DNA from 2 places in the Micromonospora sp. S-DT3-3-22 genome. Region 1 is predicted to be linked to the other one. Evidence: riboswitches for the same ligand, from Rfam matches in the RefSeq annotation. Region 1 holds a riboswitch; the other holds the start of a gene.
What was found. A riboswitch is a leader RNA that binds a small molecule or an ion and turns the genes downstream of it on or off. The one in region 1 is predicted to bind thiamine pyrophosphate.
Positions count from the first base shown of each region.

Region 2: it holds a riboswitch for thiamine pyrophosphate, as region 1 does, so the genes downstream of both, thiE (thiamine phosphate synthase) here and H1A17_RS10665 (ECF transporter S component) in region 1, are expected to answer to the same signal.

Region 1 is NZ_JACGMO010000026.1:56,222-63,255, reverse strand. Features, by position in the region: gene H1A17_RS10685 (cellulose binding domain-containing protein) at 1-929, opposite strand, end outside; gene H1A17_RS10680 (hypothetical protein) at 1,171-1,338, shown strand; gene H1A17_RS10675 (DUF6328 family protein) at 1,445-1,948, opposite strand; gene H1A17_RS10670 (alpha/beta fold hydrolase) at 2,076-2,906, opposite strand; TPP riboswitch at 3,009-3,114, shown strand; gene H1A17_RS10665 (ECF transporter S component) at 3,191-3,781, shown strand; gene H1A17_RS10660 (ABC transporter ATP-binding protein) at 3,815-5,242, shown strand; gene H1A17_RS10655 (energy-coupling factor transporter transmembrane protein EcfT) at 5,295-6,095, shown strand; gene H1A17_RS10650 (hypothetical protein) at 6,220-6,471, opposite strand; gene gndA (NADP-dependent phosphogluconate dehydrogenase) at 6,861-7,034, shown strand, end outside.
Region 2 is NZ_JACGMO010000027.1:13,452-20,485, reverse strand. Features, by position in the region: gene H1A17_RS10795 (ThuA domain-containing protein) at 1-2,948, opposite strand, end outside; TPP riboswitch at 3,287-3,395, shown strand; gene thiE (thiamine phosphate synthase) at 3,390-4,016, shown strand; gene thiO (glycine oxidase ThiO) at 4,010-5,080, shown strand; gene thiS (sulfur carrier protein ThiS) at 5,091-5,291, shown strand; gene H1A17_RS10775 (thiazole synthase) at 5,297-6,067, shown strand; gene H1A17_RS10770 (thiamine phosphate synthase) at 6,064-6,720, shown strand; gene thiD (bifunctional hydroxymethylpyrimidine kinase/phosphomethylpyrimidine kinase) at 6,717-7,034, shown strand, end outside.

The DNA.
Region 1 (7,034 bases):
CGCTGCTGGGCCGCGCGGGCCATCACGCCGAGCAGCTCCTTGTAGCGGGCCGAGCCGACGTGCCGGTTACAGGTGGTGCTGCCGTCGTTGATGCCGAACTGGATGAGCAGGTAGTCGCCGGCCTTCATCCCGCCGGTGGCGTTCAGCATGGCCTGCCAGCGGGTCGAGTAGGTCTGTGGGTTGATCACGCACTCGCCGGCCGCGTTCATCGTGGTGGTGACGTTCGGGTCGTACAGCCAGGTCTGGATGCTGCGCCCGCCGACCGCGCTGTTGACCACGGTGGCGTTGCCGTTGAGGTACTGGCCGAACTGGTTGCCCCAGCCCACCGGGCAGGCCCCGCTGGACGACGGGTTGGCGACCGTGGAGTCACCGGCCAGCCACACGGTGACCGGCGGCTGCGTCGAGGGCGTCGGGGTGGGCGTGCGGGTCGGCGTCGGCGTGGGGGTGAGGGTGGGCGTCGGGGTCGGGGTGGGTGGGGTGGACGGTGGCGGGCAGGGCGTGGCGGTCGGGGTCGCGCCGGTGCAGGAGACCCCGTTGAGCGCGAACGCGGTGGGCGCCGGGTTGGCGGTGGTCCACGCGCCGTTGAACCCGAAGCTGACGCCGGCCCCGGTCCCGATGGTGCCGTTGTAGCCGACGTCCTTGGCGCTGACCGCCGTCCCGTTCTGGGTGACGGTGGCGTTCCATGCCTGGCTGACCCGCTGTCCGCTGGCGAACGCCCAGGTGAGCGTCCAGCCGGCGACCGGGTCGCCGAGGTTGGTGATGGTCACGTCCGCGCCGAAGCCGCCCTGCCACTCGCTGGTGACCTTGTAGTCGACCCGGCAGCCGGTGGCCGCCGCGGTGGCGTTCCCGGCCGCGACCGCCACGCCGCCCGCGAGGACCGCCAACGTGATCGCGCCCAGTCCGGCGAGACGTCGCCGTGCTGCTCTCATGGTCCACTCCTCGTCGCCGGTGCCGGGCCGGCGTCGCCCGCCCCCACTGGACGGCCGCCCGAGCCCCGCGACGATGGCCGCACCCCGGGACGAGAGGAGGCAACAATCGATGTTACTCGATATCAATCCCCCCTCCCACCTCCACCTGGCCGGACCGGCACGCCGGGCGAAGCCCTCGCCGGGCCGGGGCCGGTCATGCTGGGTCGTCGGGCGTCACGACCGGCTCGTCTAGGGTGGTGCGGTGCTCTACTTCCTGATCGTCATCGCCGTGCTGCTGCTGGTGTACGCCGCCGTGCTGGTCAGCTTCGTCCGGCGCGGACGCAAGATCCCGCCGCAGGCGTACCTGGTGCTGGCGCTGCTCAACGGGCTCATCCTGGCCGCCGTGCTGGCCTGGGCGATCGCCCGCTGACCCGCCGGCCGGCCCCGACCGGCGGACGGGCCGGGGGCCCGCCCCGGCCGCCGTCGGCCCGGACGGGCCCCCGGCCCACCGCATCCACCACCACCCGGGGGCGGGATCAGTCGCCGTTCAGCACCACCGGGTCGTCATCGTCGTCGTCGATGTCGTCGTCGCCCCAGTTGCGCCGGGCGAACGGCAGGATCACCCAGAAGGTCAGGAACCACAGGCCGGTGATCACGGTGAGCACCACGGCGATGCCGGTGTCGAGCACGAAATCGGCGATCAGCAGGACCGCGCTCACCATCGCGACCAGCATGAAGGCCAGGCCACCGGAGGCCATCCGGTGCGCGAAGCGGACCAGTTCCGGCTTGCGGCCCTGGCGGAACAGCGCCCGGTGGAAGGCGACCGGCGAGATGATCATCGCGGTGGCCGCGGCGGCGGACAGCAGGGCGAGGATGTAGACGTCCCGCTGGAACTCGCTGGTCCGGGTGAACCCGTTACTGAACGGCAGGGTCAGCAGGAAGGCGAAGAGGATCTGCACGCCGGTCTGGGCGACCCGCAGTTCCTGGAGCAGATCGGCGAAATTGCGCTGCCAGCGCTGCTTCTCGGATTCCTTCGACACGCGCTACCTCCGGTTCAGACGGTACGACCGACGGGGGCACCCCCCGTCGGCAGCAACGCCTGTGCCCGATCCACGATCGCCCGAAACCGATTCACGATCCCCGATCGGGGCGCTCCGTCGGCACCCCTCAGACCGCCCCGCGCACCCGGGCGAGAATCACCTCGGCCAACGGGCCCGGCGCCTCGTCGGGAATCCAGTGGGTCACCCCGTCGAACACCACGAACCGGTAGTCCCCCGACACGTGCCGGGCGCACGCCTGCGCGGCGGCCCGCCCGATCGCCACGTCCCGGTCGCTCCACACGTAGCTGGTCGGCACCGGCACCGGACCGACCGCCTTCATGTCCCGCCCCGACATCGCCCGGTACCAGTTCAACGCGCCGGTCAACGCGCCCGGTGACCGCATCGGCCCGGCGTACCGGGCCACCCGGGCCGGGTCGCCGACGCCGGACAACAGCCGGCGCAGCACCACCCCCCGCCCGGCCAGCAGCACCCGCTCCGCCAGGCCCGCCCGGCGGAACAACGCCATGTACGACGAGCGCGCCCGCTGCCCACGGTCGGTGGCCAACGCGTACCCGAAGGCGGCCGGGTGCGGCACCGAGACCGCGGTGAGGGTACGCACCCGCTGCGGATGCCGCGCGGCCAGCGCCCAGGCGACGACCGCGCCCCAGTCGTGCCCCACCACGTGCGCGGCGTCGACGCCCACCGCGTCCAGCACCGCCACCGCGTCGGCGACCAGCTCCGGCAGCCGGTAGTCGGCCACCGCGACGGGGCACGCCCCGGGCGAGTAACCCCGCTGGTCGGGGGCGTACGTGCGCAGCCCGGCGGCGTGCAGGGCGGGCGTCACCGCGTCCCACTCCCCACCGTGCTGGGGAAAACCGTGCAGCAGCAGCACCACCTCGCCGCCCTCGGGGCCACCGGCCCGTACGTCGAACGTCAGACCCCGCGCCGCCACCCGCACGATCGCCAGCCTACCCAGCCCACCCGGACGTCGAATGCCGGGAACCGTGTGACCTGCTGGGCCGTTGCCGCAGGTCGGTGCTAGCGTCTGCCGAGACAACTTCACATCCGACAGGGGAGCGCACAGCGCTGAGAGTGCGGGCACCGCCCGCAGACCCTCGAACCTGATCTGGGTAATGCCAGCGCAGGGAGTTCGGTCGACCTCCAGCCGCGCCGCCGTCCGGCAGCCGCCGGGCGCGGCGTGCGTCTTCTCCTGGTTCGATCGCTGGACTGGGAGGCACCGACATGCAGCACACCACCACCAACCGGTGGCGCACCATCGACATCGTGGTCGCCGCCGTGATCGCCGTCGCCTTCGGCGTCATCTTCTGGGCCTGGGGCCTGGTCTGGAAGGCCGCCGACCCGGCGTTCGCCGCCGCACCGGCCAGCCAGGCCGTGATGTACGGCGTCTGGCTCGTCCCGGCCGTGCTCGGCGGCCTGGTCATCCGCAAGCCCGGGGCGGCCCTGTTCTGCGAGGCCGTCGCCGCCACCGTCTCCGCGCTGCTCGGCGCCGAGTGGGGCGGCGTCACCATCGTGCAGGGCCTGATCCAGGGCCTCGGCGCGGAGCTGGCCTTCGCCGCGTTCCGCTACCGGGCGTACCGGCTGCCGGTGGCGGTGCTGGCCGGGGCGATGACCGGGCTGAGCGCCGCCCTGTTCGACTTCTTCGTCTGGAACGCCGAGTACGCCCTGACCAGCTACCGCCTGCCGTACGCGGCACTGACCGTGGTCAGCGCCGCCGTCGTCGCCGGGGTCGGCGGCTGGTACCTGACCCGGGCGCTCGCCGAGACCGGGGTGCTCGACCGGTTCCCCGCCGCCCGCGACCGCACGCTCGTCTGACCCTGCCGTGGCGAGCGGGAAGGGGTCGACGGCGTGGCCGGGGTGAGGCTGGTCGGCTTCGGCTGGCGGCACGCCGGGCGGCGGGCCTGGGCGGTACGCGGGGTCGACCTGCGCATCGACCACGGGGAACGGGTGCTGCTGCTGGGGCCGTCCGGGGCGGGCAAGAGCACCCTGCTGGCCGCGCTGGCCGGGCTGCTGCCGGCGGACTCCGGCGAGCAGGAGGGCACCGTCGAGATCGACGGCCTCGACCCGGCCAAGGCCCGCGAGCGGGTCGGCACCGTCTTCCAGGACCCGCAGTCCCAGCTCGTGATGGCCCGCTGCGGGGACGACGTCGCGTTCGGCCTGGAGAACCGGGGGGTGCCCGGCGACGAGATCTGGCCCCGGGTGGACGAGGCGCTGCGCCGGGTCGGTTTCCCGTACCACCGGGACCGGCCCACCGCGGCGCTGTCCGGCGGAGAGCAGCAGCGGCTCGCCCTGGCCGGCGTGCTGGCGCTGCGGCCGGGGCTGCTGCTGCTCGACGAGCCGACCGCCAACCTCGACCCGGCCGGCGGGGAACTGGTCCGCACGGCGGTGGCCGGCGCGTTGGACCCCGACACCACCCTGGTCCTGGTCGAACACCGGGTCGCCGACGCCCTGCCCCTGGTCGACCGGGTGGTGGTGCTCACCCCCGGCGGCGGGGTCCGGGCCGACGGGACACCGGAGGCGGTCTTCGCCGCGCACGGGGCCGCCCTCGCCGCCGAGGGGGTGTGGGTGCCCGGCCACCCCAGCGTGGCCCGGCCGGCCGCCGGACCGCCCGGCGCGGAGTTGCTCACCGCCGACCGGCTCGGCCTGCCGCCCCGGCTGGCCCCCACCGACCTGGCGGTACGCGCCGGCGAGGCGCTCGCCGTCCTCGGGCCCAACGGGGCCGGCAAGTCCACCCTCGCGCTGCTGCTCGGCGGCCTGCTCCGCCCCGGGGGCGGCCGGCTGACCGCCACCGCCGCACTGGCCGACGGGGACACCCGTACGCCCCCGCACCGGTGGCGGGCCCCCGCGCTGGCCGGCCGGATCGGTTCGGTCTTCCAGGACCCGGAGCACCAGTTCGTCACCCGCACCGTCCACGACGAACTGGCCCTCGGTCCGCGCCGGACGGGTCGCCCCGAACCGGCCGTCCGGGCCACCGTGGACGAGTTGCTGGACCGGCTGCGGCTGACCCGGCTCGCCGGGGCCAACCCGTACACCCTCTCGGGTGGGGAGGCCCGGCGGCTCAGCGTGGCGACCGCCCTGGCCACCGCGCCCCGGCTGCTGATCTGCGACGAACCCACCTTCGGCCAGGACCGCCGCACCTGGGGTGAGCTGGTCGACCTCTTCGCCGACCTGCGCGACGCCGGGCACGGCGTGGTCACCGTCACCCACGACGGGGACTTCGTCGCCGCGCTCGCCGACCGGACGGTCACCCTGCGCCCCGCCCGGGAGCAGCCGTGAGCGCCCCCGCCCCGCTCCCCCGCCCGGCCCGTCCACCCGCGTGGCGGCGGTCGTGATCGGCCTGGAACCCGTCGCGACGCCCGGTGCGCCGCTGGCCCGGCGCAACCCGGTGGCGAAGCTCGCCGCCGGGCTGGTCTTCTCGTTCCTGCTGGTCGCCAGCCTCGACCCGGTCGCGCCGGCGGTGGCGATCGCCGTCGAGCTGGCGCTGCTGCCGCTGTTCGGCATCCGCTACCGGGTGCTGGCCCGCCGGGCGTGGCCGCTGCTGGCCGGTGCCGTCGGCATCCTGGTCACCCTGGTGCTGTTCGCCGCCGACCGCTCCGGTCCGGTGCTCTGGGCCGCCGGGCCGCTGCTGGTCACCTCGGGGGTGCTGGTCACCGCGCTCGGGCTGGTGTTGCGGATGTTCGCGGTCGCCCTGCCCGGGGTGATCGTCTTCGCCACCACCGACCCGACCGACCTGGCCGACGCGCTGGTGCAGAACGCGAAGGCCCCGGCCCGCTTCGCCATCGGCGCGCTGGCCGCGTTCCGGCTGGTGCCGCTGCTCGGCCAGGAGTGGCAGATGTTGACCATGGCCCGGCGGGCCCGGGGCGTGGACGCCGGCCGTAACCCGCTGGCCCGGCTGCGGCTCTTCGCCGCCACGGCGTTCGCCCTGCTGGTGGGCGCGATCCGGCGCGGCACCCGGCTGGCGGTGGCGATGGACGCCCGGGGCTTCGACGCCGGCACCCCGCGTACGGTGGCCCGCCACCAGGTGTTCCGCCCCGCCGACTGGCTGCTCGTCGCCGGAGCGGCAGCCCTGGCCGCCGGCGCCCTGGCGATCAGCATCGCCCTGGGCACCTTCCGCCCCCTGATCGGCTGACCCACCCGCCCCGAGTCCCGCCCGCCGAGCGGCAGGCCGTCGGCAGCACTGAGCCGAAACAGCGGTATCCGAACCCTCGGATACCGCTGTTTCGGCGATCTGGCGTGACGGGCCGCCGGGCGGGTCAGCTGCGGCGGAAGGCGTACCGGCGGCTCTGGCCCTGGGCGGTGGTGGAGCCGGCCCGGACCGACCGGCCCGACCGCGACGGCGGTGGGGGCGGGGTCGACCGGGCGGCGACCTCCGGGTGGGACGACGCGACGGCGAGGGGAACCGGATGCGTGGGCGTCACGGTGAGCGCCGCGAGCGCCGCCGCGTCCACCTCCACCGGGGACGGTACGGGACGACGGGACTTCTTCGGACTGCGCTTGGCGGGCATACGCTGCCTCCTGACGAGGTGCGGAGGGCCACCCTGCCACGCCAGCGGCGGGCGGATGGTCGACGGACGGGATCGGCTCCGGACGACCGGCCACGAGGCATCCCCTGTCAGCAGGGGGCGGGAGACGCGGACGCCCGAGCACGCGGACCCACGGCCACGGCGGCGGGTCGGCGCTGGAGAAGGGCGTCAGATGCGCATGCCGCCACGCTAACCGACCCCCGCACCCGACGCACCCGCTTTCCCCCGACAACCCGTTCCGGCCGACGACTGTGGCCCCCGTCGGGCCCATGCGACCACCCTGTGACACTGGGTGGACTGCGGCTGCCGGCCCTCGCGGGCGCGCGATACGGTCGCAGCACACAGGTGACGTGAGAGGTGGCGGGTACGACATGACGCAACAGGCGACGGCGCAGATCGGCGTGACCGGGCTGGCGGTGATGGGTCGCAACCTGGCCCGGAACCTGGCCCGGAACGGGTTTACCGTGGCGGTGCACAACCGTTCCCCGGAGCGCACCCGCAGCCTGGTCGCCGAGCACGGTGACGAGGGCACCTTCGTGCCGTCG
Region 2 (7,034 bases), on a different contig from region 1:
GAGGCCACCCGGAACCGGATCTGCTCGACCCCGGTCAGGTTGGCCGGGACGAGCGACCACCAGTCGCCGTCCTCGATGAAGCCGATGTTCTGGCCGCCACCGGCGGTGTCGCTGGTGGTCTCCTTCTGCACGCCCGGGTCACCGCCGCCGGTGCTGCCCGGGGCCCGCCCGGTGGCCGTGTAGTACTCGGCCTGCTTGCGCTTGGGCTGGAGGATCTCGATCGCCCGACCGGTCAGCGGGCCGGCGCCGCCGGTGCCGCCGTCGTCGGTGTAGGTGGCCTCGAAGACCGCGAAGACGTTGGCCTCCGCGCCGTGCCCGGACGCCAGCGAGGTCTGCACGGTGCCGGTGCAGCCGGTGTGCTGCTCCAGCGGGTGGGCGTGCTCGTCGTGGCCGAGCAGCACCTGAAGCTGCACCCGGTCACAGTCGACGGTGCCGTCCTCCGGGTCGGTCACCTTGATCGTGTACTTGACCTGGTCGCCCCAGTCGAAGAACCCGCCGCTGGGCGGGAACTCGATGGTCACGGTCGGGGCGGTGTTGCCGACCGTCACCGGCACGTTCGCCACGGCGGTACGGCCCTTGGGGTTGGTGACGGTGAGCTGGGCGGTGTAGTCGCCGGCCGTGGCGTACGTGTGGGTGGGGTTCGCCTCGGTGGAGGTCTGTCCGTCACCGAACTTCCACGCGTAGGTCAGCGTGCCGCCGTCCGGATCACGGGACCCGGCGCTGGAGAACTTCACGGTCAGCGGTGCGGCCCCGGAGGTGGGGTCGGCGCTGGCCTCGGCGATCGGGGCGCGGTCACCGGCGGTGTAGTCGATCCGGTAGACCCCGGAGTCGTCGTTGTTGCCGCCGAAGCCGGTGCCCCACTCGATCAGGTAGAGCGCGCCGTCCGGCCCGAACTCGAAGTCCATCGGGCGGATCATGGACATGCCGGTGAGCAGCTGGTTGATGTCGATCAGCGACTTGCCGTCCGCGCTGACCTGCATCGTGTACATCTTCGACTGGTTCCACTCGCCGAGCAGCGCCTTGCCGTCGTAGTACGCCGGCCACTTGCGGCTCGACGTGCTGTCGGCGTCGTAGCGGTAGACCGGGCCGCCCATCGGGGCGCCGCCGCCGCCGATCTCGGGGAAGCGCGGGTCGCCCGCGTAGCCGTAGTCCACCGTCGCCGGGATGGCCGGCGGCAGGTTGGTCAGGCCGGTGTTGTTCGGCGAGTCGTTGACCGGCGCGGCGCAGTCGAACTTCGCGCCGCTCGGCCCGGACGGGAAGGTGTAGTCGTTGTACGCCTTGTTGTTGCCGGTGCAGTACGGCCAGCCGTAGTTGCCGGCGGTGGCGACGATGTTCCACTCCACCAGGCCCTCGGGGCCACGGTTCGGGTTGGCCGCCGAGGCGTCCGGCCCGTAGTCGGCGACGTAGAGGGTGTCGGTCTTCTGGTCGACGCCGATCCGGAACGGGTTACGGAAGCCCATGCCGAAGATCTCGGGACGGGTCTTCGCGGTGCCCGGGGCGAACAGGTTCCCCGTCGGGACGGTGTAGGTGCCGTCGTCCTCCGGGTGGATCCGGATCACCTTGCCGCGCAGGTCGTTGGTGTTGCCGGCGCTGCGCTGCGCGTCGTAGTCCTGCCGGCCGGCCCGCTCGTCGATCGGGGTGAAGGCGCTCGACTCGAACGGGTTGGTGTTGTCGCCGGTGGCGAGGTACAGGTTGCCCTTCGAGTCGAAGGTCATGCTGCCGCCGGCGTGGCAGCAGGTGTTGCGCTGGGTGTCGACCTGGAGCACGACCTTCTCGGTGGCCTTGTCGATGGTGTCACCGTTGACGGTGAACCGGGACAGGTAGTTGCGCGGGGCGCCACCGGCCGGTGCGTAGTACAGGTAGATCCACTTGTTGGTGGCGAAGGCCGGGTCGAGGCGCAGGCCGAGCAGGCCGTCCTCGTTGCCGGTGAAGACGTCCAGCCGGGTCGCGGTGACCGTGTTGCCGGTGTCCGGCTTCACGATCTGCACCCGGCCGTCACGCTCGGCGTAGAACACCCGGCCGTCCGGAGCGATGTCCAGCTCCATCGGGTTGTTGGTGTTGCTGTCGAGGGTGACCTTCTCGAAGTTCGAGGTCTTCGTGGCGCCGCAGTCGGCGTTCTCGACCCCGGCCGCGGTGCGGATGCCGCCGAGCAGGTGGCTGAGGAACTCCGGCTCGGTGTACGACGCCTGGGTGTGGCCGCCGCCGGTGTACCAGGACCGACCGCCGTCGTAGTCCTGGCACCAGGCGGTGGGGTGGTCGGCACCCATCGCGCCGGCGCCCGGGCTGTAGGACTTCTCGTCCAGGCTGGCCAGCACGTGCACCTTGGAACGCGGGTTGGTGCGGAAGTTGTACCACTCGTCGAACCGGGACCAGCGGTCCGGCAGGTCGGCGGTCGACGGGTGCGCGTGGTCCTCGACCTTGACGGTCGCCTGCTGGTTGGCCGGGTGGCCGGAGAAGTACGCGCCGACCAGATTGCCGTACCAGGCCCAGTCGTACTCGGTGTCGGAGGCGGCGTGCACGCCGGCGTAGCCGCCGCCGGCCTTGATGTAGCGCTCGAACGCGGCCTGCTGGGTGGCGTCGAGGACGTCACCGGTGGTGGAGAGCCAGATCACCGCCTGGTACTTGGCCAGGTTGGTGTCGTTGAAGGCGGCCCCGTCCTCGGTGGTGTCGACGGTGAAGCCGTTCTCGGTGCCGAGCTTCTGGATCGCGGCGATCCCGGCCGGGATGGCGTCGTGCCGGAACGCAGCGGTCTTGGAGAAGACCAGGACCGAGAACGGTTCGGCGGCGGCTGCCGCCGCCGGCGCGGGTGCGGCCTGGGGCCGGGCCTGCGCGACGGGAGCGGCCTGGGCGGCGGTGCCGCCGATCAGACCGCTGGCGAGTAGGGAGAGGGCCAGTAGACCGGCACCCAGTGGACCGCGACGTGCGCGGCGATGGCGGGATGGAGACACTCCATGCTCCTTTTGTCCGCGTTGGACAGTGGTGGGGGCATGGGGACGACTCGCCGCAGACCGTCCCCGGTCGGATCGGTGTGGGCCCGCCGAGGTCCGCACCGGTGGCGATCAGGTGCGGGCCACGCCGAGGCTTCGCACCGGAATAATGTCGATCGGTTGAACAAATTAGCGCCGCTGGATTGGTTTCCGGCAAGGCATGAGCATGTAACGATTCGGTATCGGCGACTCGCTTTTCCGGCTTATGTGGATACAAGCCCAAAATAGTAGCCATCGACGTTGCTGGATCAATCTAACACCCCTTGGCGGATCAGCGGATCTGTCGTACGGTCACAGGCACGTGACCCACGGGAGCCCGGTACACCGGGCTGAGAGGGGGGCTGAGAGCCCCCGACCGTCGAACCTGATCCGGGTAATGCCGGCGCAGGGAGGAGAGTTGCCGTGCCGTCCCTCGGCCGACTGCATCTGATCACCGACACCCGCCCCGGGTGCGACCCGCTCGCCGTCCTGCGGGCCGCCCTCCCGGTGGCCCGCGACGAGCTGGTCGTCCAGGTCCGGGTGACCGACGACACCACCGACCGGCAGGCCTACGACCTGGCCCGCCGGGTGCGCGAGCAGTGCGCGCCGTACGGGGCGACCTGCCTGGTCAACGACCGGCTGCACGTAGCCCTCGCGGTGGACGCCCACGGCGGCCACGTCGGCGCGGACGACCTGCCCGTCGCGGCGGCCCGCCGGGTCCTCGGCCCCGACGCCGTGCTCGGGGCGACCACCCGGGAACCGGGTGCCGCCGCACGGGCGGTCGCCGCCGGGGCCAGCTACCTGGGCGTCGGCCCGTGCCACCCGACCGCCACCAAGACCGGCCTGCCCGACCCGATCGGCCCCGCCGGGATCCGCGCCGTCGCCGATGCCGTCGACGTGCCGGTGATCGCCATCGGCGGGGTCACCGTCGCCACGGTGCCGGCGCTGCGGGCCGCCGGGGCGTACGGGGTGGCGGTCGTCGGCGCGCTGTCCGCCGTCGCCGACCCGGGCCGGGCCACCGCCGAACTGATCGCGGCGCTGACGTGCTGAACCGGCCCGACGTCGCCGTCGTGGGCGCGGGGCCGGTCGGATTGGCGATCGCCTGGCGCTGCGCCGCCCGGGGCCTGCGGGTGGCCGTGCACGACCCGGCCCCCGGCTCCGGCGCGTCCCGGGTCGCCGCCGGGATGCTCGCCCCCGTCGCCGAGGCGTACTTCGGGGAACGGGAACTGACCGGGCTGCTCACCGAGTCCGCCGCCCGCTGGCCGGGCTTCGCCGCCGAACTGGCCGAAGCCACCGGAACGGAGTTCGGGTACCGCACCGACGGCACCCTCGTCGTCGGGCTGACCGGGGACGACCTGGCCGAGGCGCGCCGGCTCTGGTCGTACCAGCAGGGGCTGGGGCTGCCGATCAGCGCGCTGCGGCCGTCGCAGCTACGGGAGCGCGAACCGGCGCTGACCCCCCGGCTGCGCGGCGGCGCGGTCGCCCCCGGCGACCACCAGGTCGACCCGCGCCGGCTGGTCGACGCGCTGCGGGTCGCCGCCGGACGGGCCGGCGCGACCCTGCTGCCCGGCGCGGTGACCCGACTGGCCGAGGTGGACGCGCCGGTCGTCGTGGTCGCCGCCGGCTGCGGCGCCGCCGCGCTGACCGGGCTGCCGGTCCGCCCGGTCAAGGGCCAGGTGCTGCGGCTCCACGCGCCCGACCACCGCCCGCCCGGCTTCCGGCACGTCATCCGGGGGTACGCCGACGGCGAGCCGGTCTACCTCGTCCCCCGCGACGACGGTGAGGTGGTGCTCGGGGCGACAGTCGAGGAGCGCGCCGACACCGAGGTGACCGCCGGGGCGGTGCTGCGCCTGCTCCGCGCCGCCGTCGACCTCGTCCCCGAACTCGCCGAGTACGCGCTGACCGAGGCGAGCGCCGGACTGCGCCCCGGCACCCCGGACAACGCGCCGATCCTCGGCCCGCTGCCCGACCGGCCCGGCGTGCTCGCCGCCACCGGCCACCACCGGCACGGCATCGTGCTCACCCCGGTCACCGCCGACCTGATCACCGACCTGATCGTCACCGGTCAGCCGGACCCGCTGCTCACCCCCTTCACCGCCGACCGGTTCCACTGAGGAGGAAGACGTGCGACTGATCGTCAACGGCGTCGGACGCGAGCTGGCCGGCGGCACGACCGTCGCCGACCTGGTCGCCACGGTCACCGGGCAACGGCGCGGGCTCGCCGTCGCGGTCAACGGCGAGGTGGTCCCCCGGGGCGGCTGGCCGGCCACCGTGCTGCGCGACGGTGACCGGGTCGAGGTGCTCAGCGCCGCCCAGGGCGGGTGACCCGGATGCCCCTCACCATCGCCAGTCACACCTTCACCTCCCGGCTCATCCTCGGCACCGGCGGCGCGGCCAACCTGCACGTGCTGGAACAGGCGATCCGGGCCTCCGGCACCGGACTGGTCACCCTCGCCCTGCGCCGCGTCGACACCGCCCCCGGCACCGCAGGTGGCCTGCTCGACCTGCTCGACCGGTGCGCGGTACGGCTGCTGCCCAACACCGCCGGCTGCTACACCGCCGCCGAGGCGGTCAAGGTGGCCCGGCTGGCCCGGGAGGCGTTCGACACCGACTGGGTCAAACTGGAGGTGATCGGCGACGAACGCACCCTGCTCCCGGACGGGGTGGAGCTGCTGCGGGCCGCCGAGGAACTCGTCGCCGACGGGTTCGTCGTGCTGCCGTACACCTCCGACGACCCGGTGCTGGCCCGCCGGCTGGCCGACGTCGGCTGCGCGGCGGTGATGCCGGCCGGTGCGCCGATCGGTTCCGGACTGGGGATCACCAACCCGCACCACATCCGGCTCATCCGGCAGAGCGTCGACGTGCCGGTGATCCTCGACGCCGGGATCGGCACCGCCTCCGACGCGGCGCTCGCCATGGAACTGGGCTGCGACGGGGTGCTGCTGGCCAGCGCCGTCACCCGGGCCGCCGACCCGACGGCGATGGCCACCGCCATGCGGCACGGCGTACGGGCCGGGCGGCTCGCGTACACCGCCGGGCGCATCCCCCGGCGCTTCCACGCCCTCGCCTCCACCCCCGACGACGGAAGACCCGACCTGTGACCCGCCCCGCCGCCCCGCGCGGGGTGGTGCTGCTGACGGACCGGCGGGCGGCACGCGGCGACCTCGTCGACGTCGTCGCGGGGGCGGTACGCGGTGGCGTGCGGTGGGTGGTGCTGCGGGAGAAGGACCTGCCCCGCGCCGACCGGGCCGCGCTCGCCGTCGACCTGCGGGCGGTCCTGGTCGAGGCCGACGGCACCCTGATCGTGGCCGGCCCCGACCCGCTGGACGGGGACGCCGTCCACCTGCCCGCCGCCGGGCCGTACCCGCCGCCGGCCGTCGGGCTCGTCGGCCGGTCCTGCCACGACGCGGCGGAGCTGGCCCGACTCGGCACCGAGGACTACGTGACGCTCTCGCCGGTCTGGCCCACCCGCAGCAAACCCGGCTACGGCCCACCCCTGTGCCCGGACGGGCTGCGCCGGCTGGTGCGGCTCAGCCCGGTACCCGTGCTCGCCCTCGGCGGCATCGAGACGCCGGAGCAGGTGACGGCGTGTGTCGAGGCGGGCGCGGCCGGGGTGGCGGTACTCGGCGCGATCATGCGCGCCGCCGACCCGACCGCCGTCGCGGCAGCACTCACCGGCGTCTTCGACCAGCTCACCGCGCTGGCGGCACCCCGTCCGACCCCTCGCACCCCGATCCCCCAGGAGGGGACATGACACCGACGACCGTGCTCACCATCGCCGGGTCCGACTCCGGCGGTGGTGCCGGCATCCAGGCCGACCTGAAGGTGTTCGCCGCCCTCGGCGCGTACGGGACGAGCGTGCTGACCGCGGTCACCGCGCAGAACACCCGTGGGGTGGACGCCGTGCTGCCGCTGCCCCCGCAGACCGTCGCCGAGCAGCTCGACAGTGTGCTCGGCGACTTCGCGGTCCGGGCGGTGAAGACCGGGATGCTCGGTACCCCGGCGGTCGCCCACGTCGTGGCCGGGGCGGCGGAGGCGGGCCGGCTGCCGCACCTCGTCGTCGACCCG